Regions from separate parts of the Streptomyces sp. NPDC104313 genome, predicted to be linked through region 2. Evidence: riboswitches for the same ligand, from Rfam matches in the RefSeq annotation. Region 2 holds a riboswitch; the other holds the start of a gene.
What was found. Region 2 has a riboswitch for S-adenosylmethionine ahead of ACZ60Q_RS01155 (aminotransferase class V-fold PLP-dependent enzyme). Riboswitches for the same ligand answer to the same signal wherever they lie in the genome.
Positions count from the first base shown of each region.

Region 1: another riboswitch for S-adenosylmethionine. It lies ahead of thrC (threonine synthase); the one in region 2 lies ahead of ACZ60Q_RS01155 (aminotransferase class V-fold PLP-dependent enzyme).

Region 1 is NZ_JBVJMW010000003.1:676,793-684,955, reverse strand. Features, by position in the region: gene groL (chaperonin GroEL) at 1-939, opposite strand, end outside; gene ACZ60Q_RS10285 (cold-shock protein) at 1,369-1,575, opposite strand; gene ACZ60Q_RS10280 (MoaD/ThiS family protein) at 2,017-2,295, opposite strand; gene thrC (threonine synthase) at 2,324-3,625, opposite strand; SAM riboswitch class I at 3,645-3,772, opposite strand; gene ACZ60Q_RS10270 (glucosyl-3-phosphoglycerate synthase) at 3,927-4,877, shown strand; gene ACZ60Q_RS10265 (alpha,alpha-trehalose-phosphate synthase (UDP-forming)) at 4,999-6,399, shown strand; gene otsB (trehalose-phosphatase) at 6,528-7,379, opposite strand; gene ACZ60Q_RS10255 (ABC transporter permease) at 7,529-8,163, opposite strand, start outside.
Region 2 is NZ_JBVJMW010000001.1:247,295-255,457, reverse strand. Features, by position in the region: gene qcrB (cytochrome bc1 complex cytochrome b subunit) at 1-1,334, shown strand, start outside; gene trpD (anthranilate phosphoribosyltransferase) at 1,457-2,524, shown strand; SAM riboswitch class IV at 2,630-2,747, shown strand; gene ACZ60Q_RS01155 (aminotransferase class V-fold PLP-dependent enzyme) at 2,926-4,317, shown strand; gene ACZ60Q_RS01150 (Lrp/AsnC family transcriptional regulator) at 4,376-4,657, opposite strand; gene ACZ60Q_RS01145 (rhomboid family intramembrane serine protease) at 4,654-5,403, opposite strand; gene ACZ60Q_RS01140 (hypothetical protein) at 5,597-5,839, shown strand; gene ACZ60Q_RS01135 (NYN domain-containing protein) at 5,879-7,240, shown strand; gene ACZ60Q_RS01130 (C40 family peptidase) at 7,550-8,163, shown strand, end outside.

The DNA.
Region 1 (8,163 bases), on a different contig from region 2:
GTCCAGGCCGGCGTTCTCCAGCTTGAGACCGACCTCCTCGGAGATCACGGTGCCACCGGTGAGGATGGCGATGTCCGCGAGCATGGCCTTGCGGCGGTCGCCGAAGCCCGGAGCCTTGACGGCGACGGACTTGAACGTGCCCTTGATCTTGTTGACGACCAGGGTGGAGAGCGCCTCGCCCTCGACGTCCTCGGCGATGATCAGCAGGGGCTTGCCCGACTGCATGACCTTCTCCAGCAGCGGGATGAGGTCCTTGACGCTGGCGATCTTCGAGTTGACGATCAGGATGTACGGGTCGTCGAGCGACGCCTCCATACGCTCCATGTCGGTCGCGAAGTACGCCGAGATGTAGCCCTTGTCGAAGCGCATACCCTCGGTGAGCTCGAGCTCCAGACCGAAGGTCTGGGACTCCTCGACGGTGATGACGCCTTCCTTGCCGACCTTGTCCATCGCCTCGGCGATCTTGGCGCCGATCTCGGTGTCGGCGGCGGAGATGGAGGCGGTCGAAGCGATCTGCTCCTTGGTCTCCACGTCCTTGGCCTGCTCCAGCAGAGCGGCGGAGACGGCCTCGACGGCCTTCTCGATGCCCCGCTTGAGGGCCATCGGGTTGGCGCCTGCGGCGACGTTGCGCAGACCCTCGCGGACGAGAGCCTGAGCCAGAACGGTGGCGGTGGTCGTACCGTCGCCGGCGACGTCGTCCGTCTTCTTGGCGACCTCCTTGACCAGCTCCGCACCGATCTTCTCGTACGGGTCCTCGAGCTCGATCTCCTTGGCGATGGAAACACCATCGTTGGTGATCGTGGGCGCGCCCCACTTCTTCTCGAGGACGACGTTACGGCCCTTGGGGCCGAGGGTGACCTTGACGGCGTCGGCGAGCTGGTTCATCCCGCGCTCGAGACCGCGCCGTGCCTCCTCGTCGAACGCGATGATCTTGGCCATGTGAAGTGGTCCTCCCGGACAGGGGTGGATTCTCCGGACCGAGAGGCGCCCGCGACGGACGGCCTGCCTGCGTGGTGGTTCCTTGCCCCACCGCGCCTGCGGGCCTCACCGGCCCGGTCCAAGTTTCTGTCACTCTCACCTGGAGAGTGCTAACGCCAATGATTAGCACTCGACCCCTGCGAGTGCAAGCGTCCCTCTCCGGATGTGGACAGTGGCGCCCACCGGTACAGGGACAACGGCGGCCATCGCACACGGCGGGCGACCTGCCTTCTCACAAGGCCGACGAGGCGACGAGGCCGACGGGCCGACGAGGCCGCGCGGGAGCGCCGGGACGCACGGGAGCGCCGGGACGCACGGAGGGCCCGATCCCCTGATCCGGGGGCCGGGCCCTGCGTGCGTGAGTAGTGTCGTCGGACGACCGCGCCGAGCTCAGCCGACGGCGAACTTGACCATGTCGGCCTGGGGCCCCTTCTGGCCCTGCGAGATCTCGAATTCAACTCGCTGACCCTCTTCGAGGGTGCGGTACCCGTCCATCTGGATCGCGCTGTAGTGGACGAAAACATCCGCACCACCGTCGACCGCGATGAAGCCGTACCCCTTCTCCGCGTTGAACCACTTGACGGTGCCCTGAGCCATGCCTAACTCCCCTATTACTGGCCCTTGCACGGGACCGCACTTCGCGGGCCCGGGTCGGAACTCACCCCCGACAGGAGAGGGTGCGCGGCGCCGCAGCGCGTCGACCGCGGCCGAATGTATCCGTCCAACTGCCCTCTGCAACAGGTCAATCGGACGAGAATTCTGGGCACAGAAGAACACGCGAATATGCGGGTTTGCTGAGATTTACGGGCAAGTCGGGCCAGGCAAAGGGCACTTATGCCGCAAGAGGTTCACGTACTTTGGCTGCTTCTTATCGGGACCGGGCGCATTCTCATATGCGGGCGGCACGGGCAGCGGACGGGGCTTCCCCAACTGTACCGTGCTCAACCATACAGAATTGCCCCCTCCGCTTCTCTCGCGGAGGGGGCAACGGTGTTCACACAGAGGTGCGATGGGCCACCGAGGAGCGGCCCTGACGGTTCAGCAGCCGCCGGCGACCGCGGGGATGATCGAGACGCCCGCGCCGTCCGGCGTGGCCGCGTCCAGGCCGCCCTCGAAGCGCACGTCGTCGTCGTTGACGTACACGTTCACGAAACGGCGCAGCTTGCCCTGGTCGTCCAGGACGCGGGCCGCGATGCCCGGGTGGTCCTTCTCCAGGGACTCGATGACCTCGGAGAGCTTGACGCCCTCCGCCGGGACCTCGGCCTGGCCGCCCGTGTACGTACGGAGGATGGTGGGGATGCGGACCTTGACACTCATGGTGGCGCCTTCCTGAAGTCTCGGGTGATCAACTGGCGGCGAGGCCCGCGGCGCGGAACGCGTCCAGGCTCGGCTTGATGGTCGCCGTCGCCTGCGAGGTCGCGGCGACCGCGTCCAGCGTCTTGAGGCCGTCGCCGGTGTTCAGGACGACGGTGGTGAGCGCCGGGTCGATGACGCCCGCCTCGATGAGCTTCTTCGTCACGCCGAGCGTCACGCCGCCCGCCGTCTCGCCGAAGATGCCCTCGGTGCGCGCCAGCAGCTTGATCGCGTCGACGACCTGCTCGTCGGTCACGTCCTCCACCGCGCCACCGGTGCGACGGGCGATGTCCAGGACGTACGGGCCGTCCGCCGGGTTGCCGATGGCCAGCGACTTGGCGATGGTGTCCGGCTTCTGCGGGCGCACCACGTCGTGGCCCGCCTTGAAGGCGGCGGAGACCGGGGAGCAGCCCTCGGCCTGGGCGCCGAAGATCTTGTACGGCCGGTCCTCGACGAGGCCGAGCTTGATCAGCTCCTGGAAGCCCTTGTCGATCTTCGTGAGCTGGGAGCCGGACGCGATCGGGATGACGATCTGGTCGGGCAGCCGCCAGCCGAGCTGTTCGCAGATCTCGTACGCCAGCGTCTTGGAGCCCTCGCCGTAGTACGGGCGCAGGTTGACGTTGACGAAGCCCCAGCCCTCGCCGAGCGGGTCGCCGATGAGCTCGGAGCAGAAGCGGTTGACGTCGTCGTAGTTGCCCTCGATGCCGACCAGTTCACCGCCGTACACCGCGGCCATGACGACCTTGCCCTGCTCCAGGTCGTGCGGGATGAACACGCAGGAGCGCAGTCCGGCCCGGGCGGCGGCGGCGCCGACGGCTCCGGCCAGGTTGCCCGTGGAGGAGCAGGAGAGGGTGGTGAAGCCGAAGGCGCGGGCCGCCTCGACGGCGATGGCGACGACGCGGTCCTTGAAGGAGTGCGTGGGGTTGCCGGAGTCGTCCTTCACGTACAGGCCGCCGGTGACGCCCAGCTCACGGGCGAGGTTGTCGGCCTTGACGAGCTTGGTGAAGCCGGGGTTGATGTTGGGCTTCTCCGCGACGTCGGCGGGCACCGGCAGCAGCGGGGCGTAACGCCAGATGTTGTTCGGGCCGGCCTCGATGCGCTTCCGCAGCTCCTCGGGGGTGCCGGCGGGCAGGTCGTAGGCCACTTCCAGCGGCCCGAAACAGGACGCACAGGCGAAAAGGGGGCCGAGCTCGAAACGCTCGCCGCACTCGCGGCAGGAAAGCGCCGCGGCGGGACCGAGATCAACGGCCGGGGCGGAAGAAGTGGTGCTACCTGCGACGGTCTGAACAGCCATGATGGCGGAGGTCCCTTTCTCCTCATCTTCCTTGCGACGCATTTCGCCGCAAGACGGAATTGGCACCTTCCCCACCGTGACCTCGCGGTCGGCGGGAGGGTTGCCGGGACTTCAACGGGCCGTTCCCTCAGTCCCTCTGGATGAGCTCCTATGGCGCTGGATCTTCGATCCAGGCGTTTATGTGCGGTCCGACCCCGACATGCGAGGGCCCTACGCGTTGTTCAAGACTGTAACCGAAGCACCGGACCGTTGAGATAGTCGTCCGAACCGCGAGATGGATCACACACAGGGAGTGCCGACCGTGCTCGAAGAGGTGGAACGCTGGCTGACCAGGCGTTCCTGGTCGTCCGGCGACCGCCCGCTGAACCGGCTCACCGACGCCCGGAACGCCGATCCGCGCGCCACGTCCGTGAGCGTGGTGCTGCCCGCGCTGAACGAGGAGGCCACGGTCGGCGCGATCGTGGCGACGATCCGCCGGGAGCTGATGGAGAAGGTCCGGCTCGTCGACGAACTCGTGGTGATCGACTCCGGCTCCACCGACGCCACCGCCGCCGTGGCCCGGGCGGCGGGCGCCCGGGTGGTCCACCGGGACGCGATCCTGCCCCGGATCCCGGCCCTGCCCGGCAAGGGCGAGGTGCTGTGGCGGTCACTCCTGGTGACCAGCGGCGAGATCGTCTGCTTCGTCGACGCCGACCTCAAGGACTTCTCCGCGGACTTCGTCTCGGGCACGGTCGGACCGCTGCTCACCGACCCGTCCGTTCAGTTCGTCAAGGCGATGTACGACCGTCCGCTCGGCGACACCGCAGGTCAGGGTGGCCGGGTCACCGAGCTGGTGGCACGTCCGCTGCTCAATCTGCACTGGCCCCAGCTGGCCGGGTTCGTGCAGCCGCTGGGCGGCGAGTACGCGGTGCGGCGCTCCCTGCTGGAGCGGCTGCCGTTCCCGGTCGGTTACGGAGTCGAGCTGGGGCTGCTGGTGGACGCACTGCACACGGTGGGCCTGGACGCCCTGGGCCAGGTCGACGTAGGCGTGCGCAGACACCGCCACCAGGACGGGCAGGCGCTGGGCCGGATGGCGGCGGCGATCTACCGCACGGCGCAACTGCGGCTCTCCCGGGGCCATCTGGTGCGGCCCGCGCTGACCCAGTTCGAGCGCGGCGAGGACGGCTTCGTGCCCCGTACCCACGCGGTGGACACCGAGGAACGGCCGCCCATGCGGGAGATCGAGGAGTACGCGGAGCGCCACGCGGCGTGAGGGTGGCGGACGGCCGGTGCGCACCACACCGCGGGAGGGGCGGGAGATCCGGGGGGGGTCAGGCGGTCCAGGAGGTCCGGGAGGCGTTTGGAGGCTTCCCGAACGGGCTAGGTTCCGCTACATGGTCTCCGAGCACGCCGAACCCGCAGCCGCCTCCACCGCCCAGGTCCTCGTCGCGTCCAACCGCGGCCCGGTCTCGTACACGCTCGGCGAGGACGGGACGCTCGACGCCAAGCGCGGCGGCGGAGGTCTCGTCTCCGGGCTGAGCGCCGTCGACGACAAGCTGTGGGTGTGCGCGGCCCTCGGCGACGGGGACCGCGAGGCGGTGCGGCGGGGGGTCGGGGAGCCGGGCGTGCGGATGCTCGACATCGACGCCGAGGTCCACGCCGACGCGTACAACGGCATCGCCAACTCGGTGCTGTGGTTCGTCCACCATCTGCTCTACCAGACGCCACTCGAGCCGGTCTTCGACGCGGAGTTCCGCCGTCAGTGGGCCTCGTACGAGACGTACAACCGGGCCTTCGCCCGGGCGCTCGCCGAGGAGGCGGGCCCCGGGGCGTCGGTCCTCGTCCAGGACTACCACCTGGCCCTGGTCCCCGGCATCCTCCGTGAGCTGCGCCCGGACCTCAGGATCGGCCACTTCTCGCACACCCCGTGGGCGCCCGTCGACTACTTCCGGCTGCTGCCCGACGACATCGCGGAGCAGTTGCTGCGCGGCATCCTCGGCGCGGACCGGGCCGCGTTCCTGACCCGGCGCTGGGCGGACGCGTTCATCGGCTGCTGCACGGAGATCCTCGGCGGGACGGGCCGGACCAGGATCGGGGTGCACGGCCTCGGGGCGGACGCGGACTTCCTGCGCCGGCGCTCGCACGAGGCCGATGTGGACGAGCGGATGGTGGCGCTGCGGGAGCAGGTGGGCGAGGGCCGGAAGACCATCGTCCGGGTGGACCGCACCGAGCTGTCCAAGAACATCGTGCGCGGCCTGCACGCGTACCGGGCCCTGCTGGACGCCCACCCCGAGTGGCGCGAGCGCGTCGTGCACATCGCCTTCGCCTACCCCTCCCGGCAGGACCTCGCCGTCTACCGGGACTACACGGCGGCGGTACAGACCCTCGCCACGGAGATCAACGGGGTCTACGGAACGGAGAGTTGGACACCGGTCGTCCTCCACGTCAAGGACGACTTCGCCCGCTCGCTGGCCGCGTACCGGCTGGCGGACGTGGCCCTGGTCAACCCGATCCGCGACGGGATGAACCTGGTCGCCAAGGAGATCCCCGTCGTCTCCGACCACGGCTGCGCGCTCGTGCTGTCACGGGAGGCGGGGGCGTACGAGGAGCTGGGCGAGGACGCGATCGTGGTGAACCCGTACGACGTGACGGGCACGGCCGAGGCCCTGCACGAGGCCCTGACGATGAGCGGCGACGAGCGGGCGGGACGCACGAAGCGGCTGGCCGGGGCGGCGACCGCGCTACCGCCCCAGCAGTGGTTCCTGGACCAGCTGGAGGCGCTGCGGCAGGGGTGAGCGCACGGGGCCGCGCGCCGGGGCTTCCCCTGCCGGTGGGACCTCGCGTCGGGCTCAGCCGACGGCCGGGCACCCGGGGGCCGTACACCGGCCCGAGGCGCCCGGCGGCGTTCCGCCGGGCGCCTCGGCTACAGCCGCTCCGCCAGCGCCGCCAGGAAGTCCACCACGGCGGCCGGGCCCGGCACCGACAGGTCCGCTCTTTCGGCCAGTTCGGGCACCTCGGCGCTGCCGCTGCACACCAGGAGGCCGGGGACGCCGTCCGGGCCCTCGGTCCGCAGCTTCTCCACCGCGGCGAACGCGGCGAGGTCCCCGAGGTCGTCGCCCGCGTAGATCACGGACTCGGCGTCCAGCTCCGCGACGAACATGGCGAGCGCTACGCCCTTGTCCATGCCGGCCGGGCGCAACTCCAGTACCAGACGTCCCGGTTCGACGATCAGCCCGTGTTTCGCGGCCAGCTCGCCGAGGGGGCCGCGCAGGGTCTCGAAGGTCGCCTGCGGATCCTGCGCGCGCCGGGTGTGGACAGCGAAGGCCTGCCCCTTCTCCTCGATCCAGGCGCCGTTCGCGGAGTCGAACTCGTGCAGCACCCGGGGGAGTTCGGCCCGTGCGGCGGCGACCCCGGGGTGCGGGGCACGGGTGTTGACGGTGCCGGTCACGGCGTCCCAGCGTTCGGCGCCGTAGTGTCCGAGCACGACGAGGTGCTCCAGTCCGGGGACACCCGCGAAGCCTCCGTAGCGCACCGCGAGGCCCGCCGGGCGGCCGGTGATCACGGCGACGGCGGCGACCTTCGGCGCGAGCGCGGCGAGCGCAGCCACCGTGCCGGGGTGGGCGCGGGCCTGCTCGGGGTCCGGGACGATCTCGGCGAGCGTGCCGTCGAAGTCGAGGGCGACGACCGCGCGGTCGGGCCGGGCGAGTACGGCGTCGAGCCCCTCGCGTCCGGCCGGGGTGGTCGGGTTCGGCAGATGTGCGGAGTGACTGCCCATGGGGCGAGCCTATGCCCTGGGCCGGTTGATCACGAGTGCTGATCACCAGTATCCGCGGGGCCGACGCCGAACTCGTGCAGTGCCCCGGGACGACTGCCGGCCGGTTGATCAAGCGTGTTGATCGACCCGGATCGCGGGGCCGGCGACGACTACTCACGGGCACCCGCGAGTTCGACCGGCCGGGTCCGCAGGGCGAACGAGGCCGGCAGGGCGGCGGAGACTGCGGCCAGGAGCGCGGCGGCCGCGACGACGAGGCCGAGCGTTCCCCACGGCACGACGACGGCGGACGGGACGCCCAGCAGTGCCAGCGCGCACCACACCACCAGCAGGTTCACCGCCGCGACCACGCCCCCGAGCACGGCGCCCACCCCGACCGCCGCCACCGCCTCGGCTGCGACGAGCCGCAGGATCTGAGGGGCGGTGGCTCCGGCGAGACGGAGCACGGCGAGATCGCGGACCCGGTCGGAGGTGGCCATGACCAGGGTGTTGGCCAAGGCCGTCGCCGTGCAGAGAAGGGCGATGCCGAGAATCATCCGGAGCCCGGTCCTGGTGGAGTCGTTCGTACGCGGGCCGTTCGCGGCCAGCCATTCGGCACGGGTCGTCACCAGCGTGCCGGTGGCGTCCCCTGCGGTACGCAGCGCGGCGGCGACGGCCCGCCGGTCACCGCCCTCGGCCACCTTGACATCGATCCGGTCGACGTCCGCGCCCCCGGAGTTGCGCCGGGTGACGTACACGCCGTTGTCGCCCGTTCCGGTCGCCAGGACGGCGGCGATCCGCAGCGAGG
Region 2 (8,163 bases):
TGAAGATCAGCTTCGAGGTCCGCGGTGGTCTGCTCGTACGGCAGATCCACCACTGGGCCGCGCTGATCTTCCTGGCCGCCATGTTCGTGCACATGATGCGCGTCTTCTTCACGGGCGCGTTCCGCAAGCCGCGCGAGATCAACTGGCTCTTCGGCTTCCTGCTGTTCGTGCTCGGCATGTTCACCGGGTTCACCGGCTACTCCCTCCCGGACGACCTGCTCTCCGGTACGGGTGTCCGCTTCACCCAGGGCGCGATCCTGTCCGTGCCGATCGTCGGTACGTACATCTCGATGTTCCTGTTCGGCGGCGAGTTCCCCGGCCACGACTTCGTGGCCCGGTTCTACTCGATCCACATCCTGCTGCTGCCGGGCATCATGCTCGGCCTGCTGGTGGCGCACCTGATCCTGGTCTTCTACCACAAGCACACGCAGTTCGCGGGTCCCGGCCGGACCAACAAGAACGTCGTCGGTATGCCGCTGCTGCCCGTGTACATGGCGAAGGCCGGAGGGTTCTTCTTCCTGGTCTTCGGCGTCATCGCGGCCATCTCCGCCATCGCCACGATCAACCCGATCTGGGCCCTCGGTCCGTACCGGGTCGACCAGGTGTCCACCGGCGCCCAGCCCGACTGGTACATGGGCTTCGCCGAGGGTCTGGTGCGTGTGATGCCGGGCTGGGAGGTCAACCTGTGGGGCCACACGCTCGCCCTGGGCGTGTTCATCCCGCTGGTCGGCTTCGGCGTGGTCCTCACCGCGATCGCGGTGTACCCGTTCATCGAGTCCTGGGTCACCGGCGACAAGCGCGAGCACCACATCCTGGACCGTCCGCGCAACGCCCCGACCCGTACGGGCTTCGGCGTCGCCTGGATCACGGCGTACTTCATCGGCCTCGTCGGCGGTGGAAACGACCTGTGGGCCACGCACTTCCACCTGTCGATCAACGCCATCACCTGGTTCGTCCGGATCTTCTTCTTCGTCGGGCCGGTCATCGCGTTCATCGTCACCAAGCGGATCTGCCTCGGCCTCCAGCGCCGCGACCGGGAGAAGGTGCTGCACGGTCGCGAGACCGGCATCATCAAGCGCCTGCCGCACGGTGAGTTCGTCGAGATCCACGAGCCGCTCAGCCCCGGGCAGCTGCACACGCTCACGGCGCACGAGCAGTACCAGCCGCTCGATCTCGGCCCCGCGGTCGACGAGAACGGCGTCAAGCGCAAGATCTCCCCGGTGCAGAAGCTGCGCGCCAAGCTCAGCAAGGGGTACTTCGCCGACGGGAACCAGATCCCCAAGGCCACCCCCGAGGAGTACAAGGAGATCAGCGAGGGCCACGGCCACCACTGATCACCTGAACTGATCGCCACCGTGAGAGCCCCGTCCATCCGATGGACGGGGCTCTTCGCGCTCCCCCGGCTGGATAGGGTGGAGCCATCTTTCCTGACCGGCTGTGGACCCTGGAGCGGACCATGAACGTGGTGACCCCGAACGGCGGCGGCGACAGCGTGGCGGACCGTTCGTGGCCCGGTCTCCTGAACCCCCTGCTGCGCGGCGAGGACCTCAGCTCCGAGGAGACCGCCTGGGCCATGGACCGCATCATGAGCGGCGAGGCCACCGACGCGCAGATCGCCGGGTTCGCCGTCGCGCTGCGGGCCAAGGGCGAGACCGTCGACGAGGTCACCGGACTGGTCCGCGCGATGTACGCCCATGCCAACACCATCCACGTGCCGGGCCCGGCCGTCGACATCGTCGGCACCGGCGGCGACCTCGCCAGGACGGTCAACATCTCGACCATGTCCGCGATCGTCATCGCCGGCACCGGCGCCAAGGTCGTCAAGCACGGCAACCGGGCGGCCTCCTCCGCGAGCGGCTCCTCCGACGTACTGGAGAAGCTCGGCGTCAACCTGGAGCTGACCCCGGAGCGGGTCGTCGAGGTCGCCGAGGCGGCGGGCATCACCTTCTGCTTCGCCGTGAAGTTCCACCCCGCCCTGCGGTACGCCGCCAAGGCCCGCAAGGAACTCGGCGCGCAGACCACGTTCAACATCCTGGGCCCCCTCACCAACCCGGCCCAGGTCCGCGCCCAGGCGGTCGGCGTCGCCGACGCCCGGATGGCGCCCATCGTCGCGGGTGTGCTGGCCGACCGGGGCAACTCGGCCCTGGTCTTCCGCGGTGACGACGGCCTCGACGAGCTGACCACCACCGCCACCTCCCGGGTCTGGGTGGTGCGCGACGGCGCGGTCCGCGAGGAGCCTTTCGACCCCCGCGACGTCGGGCTGACCCTCGTCCCTGTCGAGGCGCTGCGCGGCGCCGACGCCTCGTACAACGCCGATGTGGCCCGCCGACTGCTGGACGGCGAGGGCGGCGCGGTACGGGAGGCGGTGCTGCTCAACTCGGCGGCGGCCCTGGTCGCCCTGGAACCAGGCCCCGGCACGCTGACCGAACAGCTCGCGGCGAAGATCCTCGTCGCGGCCGAGGCCGTCGACTCCGGGGCCGCCAAGCGGGCTCTGGAGCGCTGGGTGGCGGCCAGCAACGCCTGAGCGCGCGGCCGGGACACCTCCGGGCACACGGTGTGACACAGGGCGCGGTCCGGATGCCGGACCGCGCCCTTGCGTGTGTACGCATGTATGGCAAGATGCTGCGCAGGTCATGAGTGACAGCGACTACGGCCCCGGCCCGCTGTCCGGCAACCCTCCGTCCGTGGCGGGGTGCCCCGGGTGAAGACCAGGCCGCAGGCAGCGAGGTCTGCGGCAAGCGCGGGCCCCTCGGCATCCAGCGGATGCCAGCCCCCGGGGTCCTGGTCCCCAGGGAGCCTTCTGTGAGCAAGCGAATGCGCTAGGGCTGACCGCCCTCCTTCCGCGCACCTGTTTCTTCTTCCCCTTCCCGCGCTGCCGCGTACTCGCCGGCGCCGGATTTCGCCTGCCTGTTACGGGAGTTCGCCATGTCTGTCCCCTCCGCCGCCCTCGACTCGTCGATTTGTGCCCCGCTGCCCGTTCTGGGGCAGAACGTCACGGTCCCGCTCGTCACCGGCGGTGAGGTCACCTACGCCGCGCTCGACTACGCGGCCAGCGCCCCGGCCCTCCAGCGGGTCTGGGACGACGTCGCCGCGTACGCCCCGTACTACGGCAGCGTCCACCGAGGCGCCGGCTACCTCTCGCAGCTCTCCACCGACCTCTTCGAGAACAGCCGCCGCGCGGTCGCGGAGTTCCTCGGCTGCCGCGCCGAGGACCAGGTGGTCTTCACCCGCTCCACCACCGACTCCCTCAACCTGCTGGCCGCCGCGATCCCCGCCGACTGCCAGGTCTTCGTCTACGAGACCGAGCATCACGCGTCCCTGCTGCCCTGGCGCGACGCCCAGGTCACCTACCTCAACGCGCCCCGCACCCCGGCCCAGGCCGTCGAGACCCTGGAGCGGGCGCTGGCCGGGCGCGACCCCTACGGCCCCGCCCTCGTCTGCGTCACCGGCGCGTCCAACGTGACCGGCGAGCTGTGGCCGGTGAGGGAACTGGCCGCCGCCGCCCACGCGCACGGCGCCCGCATCGTCCTCGACGCCGCCCAGCTCGCCCCGCACCACCCCGTGGACATCGCCGAACTGGACGTCGACTGGGTCGCGTTCTCCGGCCACAAGCTGTACGCGCCCTTCGGCTCCGGGGTCCTGGCCGGTCGCGCCGACTGGCTCCAGGCCGCCGAGCCGTACCTCGCCGGCGGGGGCGCGTCCCGCAAGGTCGCCCGGCGCGCCGACGGCGGCGTGGACGTCGACTGGCACACCACGGCCGCCCGTCACGAGGCCGGTTCGCCCAACGTCATCGGCGTCTACTCCATCGCCTCCGCCTGCAAGGCCCTGACCGAGGCCGGCTTCGAGGGCCTGGTCGCCCGGGAGCAGGAGCTGGTGTCCCGGGTCCGTGCGGGGCTCGCCGAGGTGCCCGAGGTGCGGGTGCTCTCGCTGTTCGGCGACGACGCGCCCCGGGTCGGTGTCATCTCCTTCGTGGTGCGCGGCTGGAACAGCTCGCACTTCGCCGCGGCCCTCTCGGCCGAATACGGCATCGGCGTGCGCGACGGCCTCTTCTGTGCCCACCCGCTGGTGCGCACCCTGCTCGGCAGCGACCCCCAGGATCCGGGCGAGTGCGGCGCCCCGGAGGCCGAGCCGGGCGAGCTCTCGCTCAACGCCATCCGCGTCAGCTTCGGGGCCGGTACGCCCGACGAGCACATCGACCGGTTCCTGCGCGCGGTCTCCGAACTGGTCCGCGAGGGCGCCCGGTGGAACTACCGCACCGAGGACGGCCGCTGCGTCCCGGACCGTGGCGAGGCCCCCCAGGTCCGAGACACGTTCTGATGAAACACCTCGGCCGGGCACGGGCGTGCTGCCCGAACCCGGCCGAGGTGCGTCGGTGTTACGCGTCGAGGCCGATGGCGAAGGCCGCTTCCAGGTCGTGCTGGGAGTACGTACGGAACGCCACGTGGGTGTCGGTGCCCTCGACGCCCGGGATCTTGCTGATCCGGCCGGGGATGACGTCGGCGAGGTCGTCGTGCCCGGCGACCCGGACCATGGCGATCAGGTCGTAGGTGCCGGTGACGGAGAAGACCTCGCTGACGCTGTCCAGCGCGGCGATGGCCTCGGCGATCTCCGGAATCCGGTCCACGCTGGTCTTGATGAGCACGATCGCGGTGATCACGGCTGGCTGTCTCCCTCGGTGGCTGGAACCTTCACTCTAGCCCTCCGCCCGTAACGCACCCAGGCGTACAGGAACCCGGCCGCGAAGCCCGCCACATGGGCCAGGTAGGCCACCCCGGGACCGCTGCCCGCCCCCTGCGCCGCCGCCCACTGGAGCCCGAACCAGAAGACCAGCACGATCCAGGCGGGGAAGCGCAGCGGCAGGAAGAAGAGGAACGGGAACAGACTGGTCACCCGGGTCCTGGGGAAGAGGTGGAGGAACGCGCCGAGGACCGCGGAGATCGCCCCCGACGCCCCGACCAGCGTCTGTCCGGAGTCCGCGTGCGCCGCCGCGTAGCAGACCAGTGCCACATAGCCGCAGCCCACGTAGAACAGGGCGAACCGCACCCGGCCCATGCGCTCCTCGACCATCGCGCCGAACACGTACAGGAACAACAGGTTCCCCAGCAGGTGCAGCCAGCTGCCGTGTACGAAGAGTGCGGTGAACGGCGTGATCAGGGCGTGCGCCGACCCCTCCCACAGCTCGGTGGGGATCACCCCCCACCGCTCGAAGTACCCCGCCTGCGCGGCGAGCAGCGCGTCCTCGCTCCGATAGGAGGCGCCGCCGAACCCGGAGAGCGGGCTGATCAGGAAGATCACACCGCAGACGGCGATCAGCCCGTAGGTGACCGGGGCGCCGCTCGACGCCGCCGCGTCCCGGATCCTCCCGGCCGTGGTCCGCCGGTCGGTCTGTCGCCCATCGACCATGTGCAGAGCATGACGTACCGGTGGAGAACGGGACGGAGCGCCTCGCCGTGCCGATGCCTATACCCGAGGCCGTAGGGTTACGCCAGGACTTCCGCAGTTCGACGGCGCACCGCGAGTTCCTTGACGTAGACAGGTGGAGACGCGGCGGCGCGCCCGGCGCGGGCTCCTGGAGACGACGAAAGAGGACGCAACGATGACGACGGTTCCCCTGCCGACCGACGGGACCCGCTGGCGCTGCACGCTGTGCGGCAATCTCACCCGTTTCGACGTGACCCGTTCCTCCAAGGTCGTGGAGTACGTGCACCTCGACCTGGCCGGTGAGTCGAGTGTCGAGGAGCGGGAGGTCGTCAGTGAGACCATCGAGTCGGTCCGCTGTCGTTGGTGCAACGCGGTGGACCAGATCGAACTGGTGGACAGGCCGGGTGCCGCTTCCTGAGGAAGCGCACCCATCACACATCTACAGGGGTGACGGACGGTGGATCAGCCGACCAGCGGCGCCGGACCGGCCGATGAGGCCGACGGCGGCGCAGAGGCGCTCGGCCGTCCGCTGCCCGAGGGTGTGCGACGGCGGGTGATCGCGCTGGTCTCGGACGCCTTCGGTGGACTGACCGTCGCCGAACTGCCCGCCCAGCTACGACAGTACGCCCGGTTCACCCCGACCCGGCGGGCGAAGTTCGCGGGGAACGCGATGGCCGCCGCACTGGAGAGCGACGCCCTCTTCCGGCAGCGCATCGGTGAGCGGCTGGCCCAGTCCCAGCCCGAGCTGACCGGTGCGCTGGAGGCGGGTTCGCCGCCCGCCGCCGCCGATCCCCTCGATGTGGCCGCGGCCGCCTATGTGCTGCGTCCGGTCGGCTGGGTCAAACTGGTCGAATCCGCCGGCGAGGAGGTCCAGCGCGCCGACGCGGAACGGGCCGACGAGGAGACCCGGCGCGAGCTGGAGCGCCTGCGCGAGGAGCTGGAGCGGGCCCGCGCCCACACCCGCGCCGAGACCGAGCGGCTGCGTATCGAGCTGGAGGCGGCCCGCAAGGAGGCCGAGTCGCTGCACCGCAAGCTGCGCAGCGCCCTGAGCGAGGTGAAGCGCGGCGAGGCCGCCCTGCGTCGCGGCGCCGCCGAGGCCGACACCGTACGCGCCGAATCGGCCGCCCAGCTCTCCGTCGCGGAGAGCGAGTCGCGCCGGCTCAAGGGGCGGCTGGGGGAGGCCGAGGCAGCCCTGGAGGCGAGCCGCCGGGCCGCCCGGGAGGGCCGCTCGGTGGAGGACATGCGGCTGCGGCTGCTCCTGGACACCGTGCTGGACGCGGCCTCGGGGCTGCGGCGGGAGCTGGCCCTCCCTCCGGCGACGACGCACCCCGCCGACACCGTGGACGCGGTGGAGCCCGGCCGGATGTCGCCCAAGGACATTGCCGCCAGGGCCCTTTCGGAGACCGATCCGGCGCTGCTGGATCAACTGCTGGCGCTGCCGCAGGCCCACCTCATCGTGGACGGCTACAACGTCACCAAGACGGGCTATCCCCAGATGCCGCTGGAGAAACAGCGGTTGCGACTGCTGGGCGGGCTCTCGGTGCTCGCGGCGCAGACCGGCGCCGAGATGACCTGCGTCTTCGACGGGGCCGAACTGGCCGCCCCGGTGCTGCTGGCCCCGCCCCGGGGCGTACGGGTGCTGTTCAGCAAGGCCGGAGTCACGGCGGACGAGCTGATCCGTCAACTGGCCCGCGCGGAACCGCCGGGGCGGCCCGTGGTGGTCGTCTCCACCGACCGGGAGGTGGCGGACGGCGTGGCGAAGGCCGGCGCGCGACCGGTAGCGTCCGTCCTGCTCCTCAAGCGCCTTTCACGCGTCTAACGGGATATGCGTGACATATGCGGTGTGTTTGATATGTGTGGCATGCCGGATTTCTGGGAACGTACGGTCAAGTCGCCGCTACACGCGGTGGGGTGAGAGTAAAGAAGTGCCTGATGTGACGAGAAAAATCCTGTGAGGATTTGAACTGATCACGAGATGGTCACTAGGGTCAGCTCGAACCTTCGCACGGTTGATCACCCATGGGGGGTGGCGGCGAAGGAACCGCCGAGTCCGTCATGAGCGCGGAGCCGGGGATCCTTATTCCCAACGGCCCGGTAGGCGGCTCTGAGGAAGAAGGAGCTCGACTTCGTGGCGTCCCACCGTCGTCCCAAGCAGCCGAGCCGCGCCCGCGTGACCGTGCTCACCGCGACCGCCGCCGCGGCCGTGGCCCTGACCTCCCAGGCCGCCCACGCCGACCCCAAGCCGAGCAAGGGCGAAGTCAAGTCGAAGGTCGACGACCTCTACCACGAGGCCGAGGCGGCCACCGAGAAGTACAACGGGGCCAAGGAGCAGCAGGACAACCTCAAGAAGGATGTCGACGCGCTCCAGGACAAGGTCGCCCGCGGCCAGGCCGAGCTCAACACGCTCCGCACCGAGCTGGGTTCCATCGCCACCGCGCAGTACCGCTCCGGCGGCATCGACCCCTCCGTGGCCCTCTTCCTCGCCTCGGACCCGGACAGCTTCCTCGACCAGGCCTCCGCGCTCGACCAGCTGACGGTCAAGCAGACGGAGTCGCTGCAGAAGATCCAGTCCAAGCAGCGCACCCTCGCCCAGCAGCGCAAGGAAGCCCAGGACAAGCTCGGCGACCTCGCCGACGTCCGCAAGACGCTCGGCGAGAACAAGAAGAAGTACCAGGGCAAACTGGCTGACGCCCAGCAGCTGCTCAACACGCTGACCCAGGCCGAGCGCGCCAAGATCCAGAA